DNA from 3 places in the Enterobacter sp. LM3 genome. Region 3 is predicted to be linked to each of the others. Evidence: predicted binding sites of a transcription regulator. Region 3 holds the regulator's gene; each other region holds the start of a gene.
What was found. The regulator PurR, encoded in region 3, represses purine synthesis genes. The targets are predictions, from matches to a motif close to CANGCAAACGTTTGCNTG.
Positions count from the first base shown of each region.

Region 1 (5,645 bases), on a different contig from region 3:
TCACCACATCCACAAAAGGAACCTGCGCCACAATGCCTTTGAAGCGTTCAGGACGCTGATTAATGACCGCCCCCATCAGCATCCCACCGGCACTGCCGCCCATACCAAAGCAGAGCGTCGGATCGCCATAACCTTGATCCACCAACGCATCACAAACATCGAGATAATCATTGAAGGTATTTTTCTTTTTCAGGAACTTACCGTCTTCATACCAGTGGTGACCCAGTTCCCCACCGCCGCGCACATGGGCGATAGCAAAAACAAACCCACGATCGAGCAGGCTCAGCCTGCTGCTGCTGAAGTCCGCGTCCATACTGGAGCCGTAGGATCCGTAGCCGTATACCAGGATCGGATTTTTACCTTTCCGGAAATGTTCCTTCCGGTACACCAGTGACACCGGTACCTCCACTCCATCGCGGGCGATTACCCACAGGTGTTCACTGCGGTATTTCTCCGCGTCGAAACCCGTCACTTCCACCTGTTTAATCACCTGCCGCTGCCCGGTGTCCATATCCAGTTCAAACAATGTGTCTGGCGTGGTCATCGATGAGTAGCCGTAGCGCAGCCGCGATGATTCCGGTTCGGGGTTAAAACCAATCCACGTTACATAGGCCGGATCGTCGAACGCAATCCCCACCACTTCATGCGTTTTGCGGTTAATTTGTCGCAGGCTGGTCAGCCCCCGCTGACGCTCCTCCACCACCAGCCAGTCGGTGAAGAGCGTAAATCCTTCGAGCATCACCTGTTCCCGGGCGGGAATTAAGACCTCCCATTTGTGCTCATCACGTACTTTGGTCTTATAGAGGCCAAAGTTTTTGCCTTCACGGTTAGAACGCAAATAAAAGCTGTGCTGGAAGTGATCCAGGCTGTACTCATGATCTTTGCGACGCGGCAGAAAACAGAGCGGCTGCGCATCGGGCAGTTCGGCATCCAGCAGCAAGACTTCAGAGGTGGTCGCGCTGGCGAGCGAAATGATGACGTAGCGGCGCGACGAGGTTTTATGCAGGCTAACGTAAAACGTATCGTCTTTCTCTTCATACACCAGTTCATCATCAGAGGAAGCCGTGCCCACGGTGTGACGCCATACCTGCCAGGGCAGTAAGGTCAAAGCATGCTTTTTGACGTAATAGACCGTTTCAGAGTCGTTCGCCCAGACAAAATCCGGTGAGACATTCTCCAGCGTTTCTGGATACCAGTTCCCCGTCTCCAGGTTACGGAAACGCAGTCCGTACTGGCGGCGAGAGAGGTAATCTTCCGCCAGCGCCATAATGGCGTTATCAGGTGAGACAGACATGCCACCCAGTGTATAAAACTCGCTGTGGGCCGCGCGCTGGTTAGCGTCAAGCAGGGTTTCCCAGTCATCCCACTCGGCACTTAACACCGGCTGTCGCTGATAGACAGGATATTCATTGCCGGGGTCATAGCGGTGGCGGTAACGGTAGCCATTTTTGGTCCAGGGCGCAGAAATGTCGCGCTGGGGGATGCGTTGCACCATCTCACTCAGCAGTTGATCCTGCAGCGCCTGCTGGCTGGACATGACCTTCCGGCCATACTCATTTTCCTGGTGCAGATAGTCGAGCACATCTGGCTGAGCGCGCGAATCGTCCCGCAGCCAGTAATAGTTATCTATACGTGTATCGCCATGCGTGGTGATCGCATAGGGCGTACGTCGGGCTTTCGGTGGCATGTCATGTTTCTTTTGAGTTTCACACCCTATAAGGTTGGCAAAACACACACATCATGCAAGCGAAACATGGCCTCCACTCGCAGAAAGACGCATTCTCTGGCTGGCTAAATTTCTTACCGGTCTCCCGGCTCCCGGAACAAGACAGACGCAAACGTTTTCGTTTATACTGCGCGCAACTTTTTCAGGGGGATTGTTATGACTCGTTTAGGAACCGCGCTGCGACCTGCAGCGACGCGCGTAATGCTGCTAGGATCGGGAGAACTGGGAAAAGAGGTTGCCATTGAGTGCCAGCGCTTAGGCGTTGAAGTCATCGCGGTTGATCGTTATGCAGATGCCCCTGCGATGCACGTAGCCCACCGCGCTCATGTGATTAACATGCTGGATGGCGACGCCCTGCACGCCCTGATTACCAAAGAAAAACCGGATTTCGTGGTACCGGAAATCGAAGCCATTGCTACCGATATGCTGATTGCCCTTGAGCAGGAAGGTCAACGCGTAGTGCCCTGTGCAAAAGCGGCGAAGCTGACCATGAACCGTGAAGGTATTCGCCGTCTGGCGGCTGAAGAGCTGCAACTCCCCACCTCCAGCTACCGTTTTGCTGGTAACAAAGCCGAATTCCTTCAGGCCGTCAACGAGATTGGCTACCCGTGCATCATTAAGCCGGTAATGAGCTCCTCCGGTAAAGGGCAAAGCTTTATCCGCGACAGTAGCACGCTGGATAAGGCCTGGGACTATGCGCAACAGGGTGGCCGCGCCGGTGCCGGGCGCGTGATTGTCGAAGGTGTGGTTAAGTTTGATTTCGAAATCACCCTGCTCACCGTCAGCGCCGTGGATGGCGTTCATTTCTGCGACCCGATTGGTCACCGTCAGGAAGATGGCGATTATCGTGAATCCTGGCAGCCGCAGCAGATGAGTCCTCTGGCCCTGGAACGTGCGCAGGAAATAGCCCGTAAGACGGTGCTGGCGCTGGGCGGTTACGGCCTGTTCGGTGTGGAGCTGTTTGTCCGCGGTGATGAGGTCATTTTCAGTGAAGTCTCCCCTCGCCCGCACGATACTGGCATGGTGACCCTGATCTCACAGGATCTCTCTGAGTTCGCCCTGCATGTGCGTGCCTTCCTCGGCCTGCCTGTCGGTGGTATTCGTCAGTACGGCCCGGCGGCATCGGCGGTGATCCTGCCGCACTTGACCAGCCAGAACGTCACCTTCGATAACGTTGAAAGTACCGTCGGCGCAGGTTTGCAGGTCAGGTTGTTCGGTAAACCGGAAATCGACGGTTCACGTCGTCTTGGCGTGGCGTTAGCGACGGGTGAGAATATAGATGATGCCGTGGCAAGAGCCAAAACGGCCGCCGCGAATGTCAACGTAGCAGGATAAAAAAACGGGCCAGAAGGCCCGTTTTTCATTCGACTACACGCTTACTGCTTAGCACCTTCAACTGCTTCACGAGCCAGTTTCGTAATGCGATCCCAGTCACCGGCTTCCAGCGCGTCAGCCGGAACCAGCCATGAACCACCGATGCACAGCACGCTTTTCAGCGCCAGGTAGTCACGGTAGTTCGCCGGAGAGATACCGCCGGTTGGGCAGAAACGAACCTGAGAGAATGGACCGGCAATGGCCTGCAGCGCTTTGGTGCCGCCGTTCGCTTCTGCCGGGAAGAATTTGAACTCTTTCAGACCGTAGTCCATGCCCAGCATCAGTTCAGACACGGTGCTGATACCAGGGATCAGCGGAATAGAACCTTCGGTTGCGGCTTTCAGCAGAGGCTCCGTCAGACCCGGGCTGATCGCGAACTGTGCGCCTGCTTCGGTCACTTCAGCCAGCTGCTGCGCGTTCAGAACAGTCCCCGCACCGATGATCGCGTCCGGTACTTCTTTGGCGATAGCGCGGATAGCGTCCATCGCACAGGCGGTACGCAGAGTCACTTCCAGAACGCGAACCCCACCTGCAACCAGCGCTTTCGCCATCGGTACAGCGTGCTCCAGTTTATTTACCACAATAACCGGCACGACAGGGCCAGTGGTCAGGATTGCTTCTGCACTTGTTTTCCAGTTTTTCATCAGAGTTTTCTCTCGCCAGATCGATAAAATCAAGTCGTCTTAAAACGTAATACAGGTTGCGCCCTGCTCCGCGCCGGAGAGTTTCTCACGCAGCGCACTAAACATTTCGCGTCCGGTACCCACACGCGACGCGCTAAGGTCAGGAATATGTGGCTTACGTGCTGCCAGCTCTGCTTCATCCACCAGCAGGGTTAACTCGCCTGTCTGACCGTTGACGCGGATCATGTCGCCATCGCGAACTTTCGCCAGCAGGCCGCCGTCGTAAGCTTCAGGGGTCACGTGGATCGCTGAAGGCACTTTACCTGATGCCCCAGAAAGGCGTCCATCGGTCACCAACGCAATTTTGAAACAGCGGTCCAATAATACACCAAGTGGCGGCATAAGTTTATGCAATTCTGGCATCCCGTTGGCTTTTGGCCCCTGGTGGCGCACCACCACCACGCAATCTTTGTCGAGCAGGCCAGCGTCAAAGGCTGGTAACACGTCGTGCTGGCTTTCAAACACCACCGCCGGCGCTTCGATAATCTGATTCTCTTCCGGTACGGCAGACGTTTTCATTACTGCACGACCCAGGTTACCGCTCAGCACTTTGGTACCACCGTGGTGAGAGAACGGTTTGTCGATGGTGGCGATAACCTGCGCATCGAGGGACGCGCTCGCGCCTTCACGCCAGTCCAGCTCGCCGTTGTTCAGCCACGGCTCCAGGGTGTAGCGCTGCAGACCAAAGCCCGCCACAGTGTTCACATCTTCATGCAGCAGACCGCCTTTGAGCAGTTCACGCATCAGAACCGGCACGCCACCGGCTGCCTGGAAGTGGTTAATGTCCGCCGGGCCATTCGGGTACAGACGCGCCATCAGCGGTACAACAGCAGAAATATCGGAGAAATCGTCCCAGTTGATCAGGATGCCCGCCGCGCGTGCCATCGCTACCAGGTGCATGGTGTGGTTAGTTGAACCACCGGTTGCCAGCAGCGCGACAATTCCGTTAACAACGACTTTTTCGTCGATCATTTTACCCAGAGGCAGCCACTCGCTGCCGTTACCGGTCAAACGCGTCACCTGGCGGGCAGCGGCTTCAGTCAGCGCCTGACGCAGCGGAGCATCCGGCTGGATAAAGGACGAACCTGGCAGCTGCATCCCCATAAACTCCACCACCATCTGGTTGGTGTTGGCCGTACCGTAGAAGGTGCAGGTACCCGGCGCGTGGTAAGAGGCGGCTTCCGCTTCCAGCAGCGCCTGACGGTCTGCTTTGCCTTCAGCATACAGCTGGCGAATACGTACTTTTTCTTTGTTTGGCAGGCCGCTGCTCATTGGACCTGACGGCACAAAAATTGCGGGCAGATGACCAAACGACAGTGCCGCCATCGCCAGCCCCGGGACTATCTTGTCACACACGCCCAGGTACAGCGCACCATCGAACATGTTGTGAGACAAGCCAACCGCCGCAGACATCGCAATCACTTCGCGGCTCAGCAGAGACAGCTCCATTCCGTCCTGACCCTGGGTTACACCGTCGCACATCGCTGGCACACCACCCGCGACCTGACCGACTGCATTCACGCTGTGCAGCGCTTTACGGATGATATCCGGGTAAACCTCATACGGCTGGTGCGCGGAAAGCATATCGTTATAGGAGGTAATAATGGCGATATTGTTACGCAGCATGCTTTTCAGCGAGGCTTTATCATCGGGTTGGCAGGCGGCAAAGCCGTGGGCCAGGTTACCGCAGGCCAGCTGAGAGCGGTGGACAGTGTTACTCTTTGCCTGTTCAATCCGGGCGAGGTAGGCCGAGCGCGTCTCTTTTGAGCGCTCGATAATGCGTTTTGTTACGCGTAACAATACAGGATTCATAAAAGCTCCTTTAATTTATCTGTCCGTGCTCGGGAGTTTACAAAGTTGCT
Region 1 is NZ_JBJURN010000002.1:69,718-75,362, forward strand. It holds gene ptrB (oligopeptidase B) at 1-1,687, opposite strand, end outside; gene purT (formate-dependent phosphoribosylglycinamide formyltransferase) at 1,883-3,061, shown strand; gene kdgA (bifunctional 4-hydroxy-2-oxoglutarate aldolase/2-dehydro-3-deoxy-phosphogluconate aldolase) at 3,103-3,744, opposite strand; gene edd (phosphogluconate dehydratase) at 3,784-5,595, opposite strand.
Region 1: the regulator PurR is predicted to act here: its motif matches at 1,832-1,849, upstream of purT (formate-dependent phosphoribosylglycinamide formyltransferase).

Region 2 (5,645 bases), on a different contig from region 3:
TCGCTGCTGTTCGTGGCCGGTGCGTTGTCTGCGCTGCCAACTAATGATCTGAATGTGCATATGATGGTGGTGCTGATGGTCATTGCTGCAATTGTCGGTGATGCGGTCAACTACACAATTGGGCGGGTGTTTGGCGATCGGCTATTCAGTAATCCGAACTCGAAAATTTTCCGTCGTAGCTACTTAGATAAAACCCACGCATTTTATGAGCGCCACGGCGGCAAGACCATTATCCTTGCGCGATTTGTGCCTATTGTGCGTACATTTGCCCCGTTTGTGGCGGGAATGGGACATATGTCCTATCGTCACTTTGCGGCATTCAACGTTGTCGGCGCATTGCTGTGGGTGCTGCTGTTTACCTATGCAGGCTACCTGTTTGGCGATCTCCCTGTGGTTCAGGAAAACCTTAAGTTACTGATTGTAGCTATTATTGTGCTTTCCATTTTGCCCGGCGTCATCGAGATTATTCGTCACAAACGTGCGGCAGCCAAACAAGCGAAATAAGTGCGTACTGGCGGTTCGACCACTTTTTTATCCAAAGTTTCGGGCTGTTATGTTTTAATGTGCAACATTCATGGTCTGTTGGAGGCAAAAATGGCATTATTCGCCTCTTATAGCAAAACTGGCATACGACCAGGTTCAGGCAGAAAGGTTATCAATGAGCTGGATTGAACGAATTAAAAGCAACATAACCCCGACGCGTAAAGCGAGTATTCCTGAAGGGGTGTGGACGAAGTGTGATAGCTGCGGCCAGGTTCTGTACCGCGCGGAACTGGAACGCAATCTTGAGGTGTGTCCGAAATGTGACCACCACATGCGCATGTCGGCGCGTAATCGCCTGCATAGCCTGCTGGACGAAGGTTCTCTGGTAGAACTGGGCAGCGAACTTGAGCCGAAAGACGTGCTGAAGTTCCGTGATTCCAAGAAATACAAAGATCGTCTGGCCTCTGCGCAGAAAGAGACCAGCGAGAAAGACGCCCTGATTGTGATGAAAGGCACCCTGCACGAGATGCCGGTGGTGGCCGCCGCGTTTGAGTTCTCCTTTATGGGTGGCTCAATGGGCTCTGTCGTTGGTGCTCGCTTTGTGCGTGCCGTTGAGCAAGCACTGGAAGACAACTGTCCGCTGATCTGCTTCTCCGCCTCTGGTGGTGCGCGTATGCAGGAAGCGCTGATGTCTCTGATGCAGATGGCGAAAACCTCTGCAGCGCTGGCGAAAATGCAGGAGCGCGGTCTGCCGTACATCTCCGTACTGACCGACCCGACAATGGGTGGCGTCTCTGCAAGCTTCGCGATGCTGGGCGATCTGAACATCGCTGAACCAAAAGCGCTGATCGGCTTTGCTGGTCCTCGCGTAATCGAACAAACCGTACGTGAAAAACTGCCGCCGGGCTTCCAGCGCAGCGAGTTCCTCATTGAGAAAGGCGCTATCGATATGATCGTTCGCCGCCCGGAAATGCGCCTGAAACTGGCAAGTATCCTGGCGAAGCTGATGAATCTGCCCGCGCCGAACCCGGATGAGCCGCGCGAAGGCGTAGTCGTACCGGATCAGGAACCCGAGGCCTGATAACTGAAAAGGGCAGGGCCGGATGGCGCTGCCCTTTTGCTTTCTAAACTGTTAATGACAACCGGGCATCATGGAAAATAAACGCATTCCCCAAGCCACGTCGCCCCTGGCCGCGTGGCTTTCTTATCTGGAAAACCTGCACAGTAAAACCATTGATATGGGGCTTGAGCGCGTAAGCCAGGTCGCCGCGCGTCTTGATGTGCTGAAACCCGCGCCTTTCGTGTTTACCGTTGCGGGTACTAACGGTAAAGGCACGACCTGCCGCACGCTGGAAGCTATCCTGATGGCCGCAGGGTATAAGGTCGGTGTGTACAGCTCTCCGCATCTGGTGCGTTATACCGAGCGTGTTCGCGTGCAAAATACTGAGCTGCCGGAGTCTGCACATACGGCGTCATTCGCAGAAATTGAAGCGGCGCGCGGTGAGATTTCATTAACCTATTTTGAATACGGTACGCTTTCAGCGCTGTGGCTGTTTAAACAGGCGCAGCTGGATGTGGTGATTCTGGAAGTGGGTCTCGGCGGGCGTCTTGATGCGACCAACATGGTGGATGCGGATGTCTCCGTTGTATCCAGTATCGCGCTGGATCATACCGACTGGCTGGGGCCAGACCGTGAAAGCATTGGCCGTGAGAAAGCCGGTATTTTCCGCACCGGTAAACCCGCCGTGGTCGGTGAGCCGGATATGCCACACACAATTGCTGAGGTGGCAAAAGAGAAGGGCGCGTTGCTGCTGCGCCGCAATGTTGACTGGCAATATGATGTTAACGCCAACGGCTGGCGCTTTACCGATGCCCAGGGTGTGCTGGACAACCTGCCGTTGCCGCAGGTGCCACTGCCTAACGCGGCGACCGCTCTGGCGGCGCTACGTGCAAGTTCGCTTGCGGTGAGCGAACAGGCAATCCGCGACGGCATTCAGAGCGCGGTTCTGCCGGGACGCTTCCAGATTGTCAGCGAATCACCACGTCTTATCCTGGATGTGGCGCATAACCCGCATGCGGCGGCATATCTCGCAGGGCGTCTCAAATCGTTACCAAAAACCGGGCGTGTACTGGCGGTTATCGGTATGCTTCATGATAAAGATATCGGCGGCACGCTGGCCTGCATGGAGAGTGTGGTCGATAGCTGGTATTGTGCTCCTCTGGAGGGGCCACGCGGCGCGACGGCTGAAGAGCTGATGGAACATCTCAGCAAAGGCGAAATCTACAATAGCGTGGCTCAGGCCTGGCATGCTGCAATGGCAGATGCTAAACCAGAAGATACCGTGCTGGTGTGTGGGTCGTTCCACACGGTGGCACATGTCATGGAAGCGATGGACGCGGGGAGAACCGGTGGCAAGTAAGTTTCAGAACCGTCTGACAGGAACGATTGTGCTGGTTGCGCTGGGGGTGATTATTCTCCCGGGTCTGCTCGACGGGCAGAAAAAGCATTACCAGGATGAATTTGCGGCAATCCCGCTGGTACCAAAACCGGGCGATCGCGACGAGCCAGATATGCTCCCGGCGGCGACACAGGCGCTTCCTGCTCAGCCGCCGGAAGGCGCAGCGGAAGAAGTGCGTGCGGGCGATGCCGCTGCACCGTCGCTCGATCCGTCTCGTCTGGCGGCAGGTAATAACAACGATATCGATCCTGTGCCCGCTCCGGTTGAACAGCCTAAACCGGTTGAAAAACCGAAACCGGTCGACAAACCGCAGCCGAAAGCACAGCGTGATAAAACCACCGAGCAGCTGGCTGCCGCAGCAGAGACGCCACCTCCGGCAAAACCGGCCCAGCAGGAGGCTGCACCCGCAGGTAAAGCCTACGTTGTGCAGCTTGGTGCGCTGAAAAATGCTGATAAAGTCAACGAGGTCGTGGGTAAGCTGCGTGGCGCGGGGTATCGTGTTTACACTTCACCTTCCACACCGGTGCAGGGTAAAATTACCCGTATCCTCGTGGGGCCGGAAGCCTCTAAAGATAAGCTGAAAGGTTCGCTTGGCGAGCTGAAGCAGATCTCCGGTCTGAGCGGTGTGGTGATGAACTACAGCGTGAACTGAGGTTAAGGAAGGCGTCCACAGAGACGCAAAAAGCCAGTGGCGTTGAGTATTTTTTCAGCGCCTTTTTTATTTACGCGCGGGAAGGAAATCCCTACGCAAACGTTTTCTTTTTCTGTTAGAATTCGCCCCGAACTGGATGACAGGGCGTTAAATCGTGGGACACATATGGTCTGGATTGATTACGCCATCATTGCGGTGATTGGTTTTTCCTGTCTGGTTAGCCTGATCCGTGGCTTTGTTCGTGAAGCGTTATCGCTGGTGACATGGGGTTGTGCTTTCTTTGTTGCCAGTCATTACTACACTTACCTGTCTGTCTGGTTCACGGGCTTTGAAGATGAACTGGTCCGAAATGGAATCGCCATCGCGGTGCTGTTTATCGCGACGCTGATTGTTGGCGCTATCGTGAATTACGTGATAAGTCAGCTGGTCGAGAAAACCGGTCTGTCAGGAACGGACAGGGTGCTCGGGATCTGTTTCGGGGCGTTGCGAGGCGTGCTGATTGTGGCCGCGATACTGTTCTTCCTGGATACCTTCACCGGTTTTGCAAAAAGTGAAGACTGGCAGAAATCGCAGCTCATTCCAGAGTTCAGCTTCATCATCAGATGGTTCTTTGACTATCTGCAAAGCTCGTCGAGTTTCTTGCCCAGAGCCTAGTGTGCTCTGAGATGTGGCTTAACGAGGAAAAGACGAATGTGCGGTATTGTCGGTATCGCCGGTTTCATGCCGGTAAACCAGTCTATTTATGACGCGTTAACGGTGCTTCAGCACCGTGGGCAGGATGCTGCGGGTATCATCACCATTGATGCAAACAACTGCTTCCGTTTACGTAAGGCGAATGGCCTGGTAAACGATGTGTTTGAAGCCCGCCATATGCAGCGTCTGCAAGGTAATATGGGGATTGGTCACGTTCGTTACCCTACTGCTGGCAGTTCCAGCGCCTCTGAGGCTCAGCCTTTCTACGTTAACTCTCCGTATGGCATCACGCTTGCCCACAATGGCAACCTGACTAACGCTCACGAGCTGCGCAGAAAGCTGTTTGAAGAGAAACGTCGCCACATTAACACCACGTCTGATTCTGAAATCCTGCTCAATATCTTTGCCAGTGAGCTGGATAACTTCCGTCACTATCCGCTGGAAGCAGACAACATTTTTGCTGCCGTTGCTGCGACTAACCGTCAGATCCGTGGTGCCTACGCCTGCGTGGCGATGATTATCGGTCACGGCATGGTAGCTTTCCGCGATCCAAACGGTATTCGTCCTCTGGTGCTCGGTAAGCGCGACCTCGGTGACGGCCGTACTGAATATATGGTTGCCTCTGAAAGCGTGGCACTGGATACCCTGGGCTTTGAATTCCTGCGTGACGTCGCGCCAGGCGAAGCGGTCTACATCACTGAGAAGGGCCAGCTGTTTACCCGCCAGTGTGCCGATAACCCGGTCAGCAACCCATGCCTGTTCGAATACGTCTACTTCGCTCGTCCGGACTCGTTTATCGACAAGATCTCCGTCTATAGCGCGCGTGTAAACATGGGCACCAAACTGGGCGAGAAGATTGCCCGCGAATGGGACGATCTGGATATCGACGTGGTTATTCCTATCCCGGAAACTTCCTGCGATATCGCGCTGGAAATCGCCCGTATTCTGGATAAGCCATACCGTCAGGGCTTCGTGAAAAACCGCTACGTTGGCCGTACCTTTATCATGCCGGGCCAGCAGCTACGCCGTAAGTCCGTGCGTCGTAAACTGAACGCCAACCGTGCAGAATTCCGCGACAAGAACGTGCTGCTGGTGGACGACTCCATCGTGCGCGGCACGACTTCTGAGCAGATTATCGAGATGGCACGTGAAGCCGGTGCGAAGAAAGTGTACCTGGCCTCCGCAGCGCCGGAAATTCGTTTCCCGAACGTGTATGGCATTGATATGCCAACGGCTAACGAGCTGATTGCGCATGGCCGTGAAGTGGATGAAATTCGCCAAATCATCGGTGCAGATGGCCTGATTTTCCAGGATCTGAACGATCTGATCGACGCGGTGCGTGCCGAGAACCCGGATAT
Region 2 is NZ_JBJURN010000004.1:106,205-111,849, reverse strand. It holds gene ACJ9N4_RS06580 (DedA family protein) at 1-504, shown strand, start outside; gene accD (acetyl-CoA carboxylase, carboxyltransferase subunit beta) at 659-1,564, shown strand; gene folC (bifunctional tetrahydrofolate synthase/dihydrofolate synthase) at 1,635-2,903, shown strand; gene dedD (cell division protein DedD) at 2,893-3,594, shown strand; gene cvpA (colicin V production protein) at 3,760-4,248, shown strand; gene purF (amidophosphoribosyltransferase) at 4,285-5,645, shown strand, end outside.
Region 2: the regulator PurR is predicted to act here: its motif matches at 3,687-3,704, upstream of cvpA (colicin V production protein).

Region 3 (5,645 bases):
GGGTCGCGGAATGGCCGATCACGTCGGCGTCTACGTTGGCAACGGGAAATTCATCCAGTCACCGCGCAGCGGCCAGGATATTCAAATCACCTCTCTGAGCGAAGACTACTGGGTGCGCCACTATGTGGGTGCGCGCCGCGTCATGACACCGAATACTATCCGCTGATCCCTGCCCTGCCGCTACCGTGGCAGGGTAAGTTCCTCTTTTGAATGCCCTTTCAATTTGCTACTCTATCCTCGTTGTGCGTATGGCTATACGCAACATAAAAAACAATAAGGAGAGAAGCAATGTCGTTCGAATTACCTGCACTACCGTATGCAAAAGACGCCCTGGCCCCACACATTTCTGTGGAGACCCTGGAATACCATTACGGCAAACATCATCAGACGTATGTCACCAATCTGAACAATCTGATCAAAGGCACCGATTTCGAAGGCAAAACGCTGGAAGAGATCGTACGCAGTTCAGAAGGTGGCGTATTCAACAACGCGGCTCAGGTGTGGAACCACACCTTCTACTGGCACTGCCTGGCTCCGAACGCCGGTGGAGAACCTGTTGGTGAACTGGCTGCCGCCATTAACGCCGCATTCGGCAGCTTCGCGGATTTCAAAGCGAAGTTTACTGATGCAGCAATCAAAAACTTCGGTTCTGGCTGGACCTGGCTGGTAAAAGAAGCTGATGGCAAACTGGCTATCGTTTCTACCTCTAACGCAGGCACGCCACTGACCACCAGCGCAACGCCGCTGATGACCGTGGATGTGTGGGAACACGCTTACTACATCGACTACCGCAACGCGCGTCCTAACTATCTGGAGCACTTCTGGGCACTGGCTAACTGGGACTTTGTGGCGAAGAACTTCGCTGCATAAGAGATACGCAGAAGGGTTCGCCCTTCTGCGTTTTTGTTTATTCTGCGACGCAGGCCGTTTCAGGTTGTTTACGACCTGACATCATCACTAACAGCAGGCCCAGTGCGGCAATGATTGCCCCCATCACCGGCACAAAGCTGTAACCCAGCCCACCTGAAATCACGGCCCCACCGGCCGCCGCTCCCAGCGCATTACCCAGGTTGAATGCCCCGATATTGACGGAAGACGAAAGACCCGGTGCTTCATGGGCGACACGCATCACGCGCATCTGCAGCGGAGGAACCACGGCAAACGTTGCCGCACCCCATACCACCATCGCAATAGCTGCCCCCAGCTCGTTACGCGCCAACCACGGGATCGCCACCATGATGACTATCAGCAGAGTTAAAAAGCCTTTCAGCGTTCCATTCACCGAACGATCGGCCAGTTTCCCGCCGAGATAGTTGCCGATGGAAAAGCCCACGCCGATCAACACCAGCATCGCGGTAATAAAGACCGGCGCTGCGTGGGTGATATCATGTAGCACCGGGGAAATATAGGTGTAGAGGGTGAACATCGCCCCGGCCCCCAGCACAGTGGTCAGCAGCGCGGAAAGTACCTGAGGGCGCATCAGCACCGCCAGCTCTTTGCGTACTTCAGGGCGTTCACCGACACTGCCTTTTGGCAGGGAGAAGAACAGCGCCACCATCGCGACCACCCCCAACGCAGCGGTGGCGAGGAAAGACATACGCCAGCCAATCACTTCTCCCAGCCAGGTGGCAGCAGGCACGCCACCAATATTGGCGATCGTCAGCCCCATAAACATGGTTGCCACCGCGCTGGCTTGCTTGTGTTTTGGTACCACACTTGCCGCCACAACAGACCCCAGCCCAAAGAATGCGCCGTGGTTAAGACTGGTCAGGATCCGTGACAGCATCAGCGTGGTGTAATCCGGTGAAATGGCGGAGAGCACATTGCCCAGCGTAAAGATAGCCATCAGGAAAATCAGCGCATTGCGCCGGGCGCGATGCGAAAGCAGCAGCGTCATCAGCGGAGCCCCCACCATCACACCAATGGCATAAGCACTGATTAACATACCGGCCGCAGGGATAGAGACGTCCACGCCCCGGGCGATAACAGGCAGTAACCCCATTGGGGAGAATTCAGTGGTGCCAATCCCGAAAGCGCCAATCGCCAGGGCCAGCAGAGGAAAATTGATTTTCATGAGTCAACTCCGGATGCCGTGTCATCACGCGACACAGAACAAAGAAGTCAAAAGCATGACATCAATCACAAAAAATGAGAAGTTAACAAATTGGCAAAAGATTTTTGCCAGAGGAGTAACAATCGGGAGATCCGGAGGGCGAGTACACTCTCCCTCCGCGTAAATCAGTGCAATGCAGCAGTCAGACCGCCAGCCACAATCAAAGCCAGCACAATAACGGTGGTCACCAGTGAAAACTTCAGATCGGAACTCATCAATTTTTCTCCTTTTAATCCCCACACGGAAAGTGAGCTTGCTCATTTTTACACAGTTTACATCAAAAATCTTCCTGGATTTAAACTGATAACCACTTTTGCTCTTCCCCTTTTCATCAAGATAGGACAAAATTCCACGCTAAATTTATTAGCGTACCGGCCATTGACCCCCTCCTGACGTCCCGTGTCGTTTTCCTGGCGTGCCGCAATTCAAAAGTTGCGAGATAAGGGTGAGAGAAGGCAAACGTTTACCTTCCAGTTTTTCAGGAGCTTAGGATATGGTCTGGAGTGACATTTAATGGCAACAATTAAAGACGTAGCAAAACGCGCAAACGTTTCCACTACAACCGTATCACATGTAATTAACAAAACCCGCTTTGTTGCGGAAGAGACGCGTAATGCCGTTTGGGCAGCCATCAAAGAACTGCACTACTCACCAAGTGCGGTGGCTCGCAGCCTCAAGGTTAATCACACCAAATCCATTGGTTTGCTGGCCACCAGCAGTGAAGCGGCCTATTTTGCCGAGATCATTGAAGCGGTAGAGAAAAACTGTTTCCAGAAAGGCTACACCCTGATTCTGGGCAACGCATGGAACAGCATTGAAAAACAGCGTGCCTACCTGTCGATGATGGCACAAAAGCGCGTGGATGGCCTTCTGGTGATGTGTTCCGAATACCCGGAGTCTGTTCTTTCCATGCTGGAAGAGTACCGCCATATTCCGATGGTGGTCATGGACTGGGGTGAAGCGCGCGCCGATTTCACCGATTCCGTCATCGATAACGCCTTTGAAGGTGGTTATATGGCAGGTCGTTATCTGGTCGAGCGCGGCCACCGCGAGATTGGCGTGATCCCGGGTCCGCTTGAGCGCAATACCGGTGCCGGTCGTCTGGCGGGCTTTATGAAAGCGATGGAAGAAGCGCTGATCACCGTACCGGAAAACTGGATTGTGCAGGGCGACTTTGAGCCGGAATCCGGTTATCGCGCCATGCAGCAGATTGTCTCCCAACAGCACCGCCCCACCGCCGTCTTCTGTGGCGGGGACATCATGGCGATGGGCGCACTCTGTGCGGCGGATGAGCTGGGTCTGCGCGTGCCGCAGGATATTTCTGTGATCGGGTATGACAACGTGCGTAACTCGCGCTTCTTCACCCCGGCGCTGACCACCATTCACCAGCCGAAAGACTCACTGGGTGAAACGGCCTTCAATATGCTGATGGACAGGATCGTCAGCAAGCGCGAAGAGTCACAGTCCATTGAAGTTCACCCGCGTCTCATCGAACGTCGTTCCGTTGCGGATGGTCCATTCCGCGACTACCGTCGTTAATCGCCATACGGAGCCAGCTAAGCTGGCTCCCGTAGCCACTCCCGGTTCAGCGTTTCACTGTCTCCCAGATAATCCAGTAGCCAGGCCATCGCGGGCGATACATCGTTTTGTTGCCAGGTCAGACAGCAGGCCGCATCCGGGAACGGATTCTCCAGCGTCAGCGCAACCCATTCGCCGGTGTCGATCCTCGGACGGGCAAAATGGACAGGCACCATCCCCACGCACAGCCCGGCGCTGAGACAGGTCGCAGAAGATGCCCAGTCCGGCGCAACCACCCGTCGCTGGTTATCCAGCAGCCAGGTAATACGCTTGGGTAGCGAACGCGAGGTATCTTCCAGCACCAGCGACGGCCAGTTGCGTAGTGTATCGTCACTCAGCGGCCCCTCCATTGCTGCCAGCGGGTGATCGCTGGCCACCACACATTTCCAGCTCAGCATCCCCATATCGCGAAACGCATAGCGCCCCCCAACGGGGATTGCCTGGGTCGCGCCAATCGCCATCTCTACCCTGCCGTCCGCCAGCGCATCCCAGACACCGTTGAACACCTCCTGCGACACGCGCAGCTCGACATCCGAGAAATGGCGATAAAAATCAACAACCATCTGCCGGGTACGTTCGGGTTTGACGATGTTATCCACGGCAATGGAAAGATGCCCTCGCCAGCCGTTGGCTATCTGCTGACACTGTTCACGGGTGATCTGCATTTTTTTGATAACAGAACGCCCTTCTTTCAAAAACCACGCTCCTGCGGGCGTTAATTCCACATCGCGATGACGCCGCTCAAACAGCGGTACTGCCAGCCACTCCTCCAGCTGACGCACCGTATAGCTGATCGCCGACGGGACACGGTGCAGCTCCTGCGCTGCACCACTAAAGCTGCCGTTGCGTGCGACAGCATCCACGACTTCAAGAGAATAATCTGACCACATTTTCTGCCTGCAAAAAATTTGAATGCACCCGCCAAATATTAGCGTTTCACAAGCCGGTTTGCACTCCCTACACTCTGCGCCAACATACCCCTGCCTCCTTAAAGAGAATAAAACCATGCAACCCAGGAAAGGATTTTTAGTCTGGCTCGGCGGCTTAAGCGTGCTGGGCTTTTTAGCCACCGATATGTACCTGCCCGCTTTCGCCGCGATGCAGGAAGATTTACAAACGCCAGCTGCAGCCATCAGCGCCAGCCTGAGTCTGTTCCTCGCCGGTTTTGCCTTCGCACAGCTGCTCTGGGGGCCGCTCTCCGACCGCTTCGGCCGTAAACCTGTGTTGTTACTGGGTCTGGCTATTTTTGCCGTGGGCTGTCTGGGCATGTTATGGGTACGCGATGCGGCCTGGCTGCTGGTGTTGCGCTTTGTTCAGGCTGTCGGCGTCTGCGCCGCTGCCGTGACCTGGCAGGCGCTGGTGACTGACTATTACCCGGCGTCACGCACCAACCGCATTTTCGCCACCATTATGCCGCTGGTGGGCCTCTCACCGGCACTCGCCCCGCTGCTGGGCAGCTGGATCCTGGCGCATTTCGACTGGCAGGCGATCTTCGCCACGCTGTTTGCCATTACTCTGGTGTTGATGCTGCCGGCATTCGCCCTCAAACCTGCACATAAAAAAGAGACGCATACCGGGGCAAAACCCATTACGTTTATTTCGTTACTGCGCACCAAAGCCTACCGTGGAAACGTACTGATTTACGCCGCCTGTTCCGCGAGCTTCTTCGCCTGGCTGACCGGTTCACCGTTTATTCTGCACGATATGGGGTATAGCCCGGCCGCCATCGGTCTGAGCTATGTTCCGCAAACTATCGCCTTCCTGGTCGGTGGCTACGGTTGTCGCGCCGCGCTGCAAAAATGGGAGGGTCAGCAAATGCTGCCCTGGTTACTGGGTCTGTATGCATTAAGCGTGATAGGTACCTGGTCTGTTGGCTTTATCCCACACGTTGGTCTGGCCGAAATTTTGATTCCATTCTGTGTAATGGCGGTCGCTAACGGTGCTATTTACCCTA
Region 3 is NZ_JBJURN010000006.1:99,407-105,051, reverse strand. It holds gene ACJ9N4_RS09395 (C40 family peptidase) at 1-166, shown strand, start outside; gene sodB (superoxide dismutase [Fe]) at 289-870, shown strand; gene ACJ9N4_RS09385 (MFS transporter) at 908-2,074, opposite strand; gene ACJ9N4_RS09380 (YnhF family membrane protein) at 2,239-2,328, opposite strand; gene purR (HTH-type transcriptional repressor PurR) at 2,627-3,652, shown strand; gene punR (DNA-binding transcriptional activator PunR) at 3,670-4,581, opposite strand; gene punC (purine nucleoside transporter PunC) at 4,697-5,645, shown strand, end outside.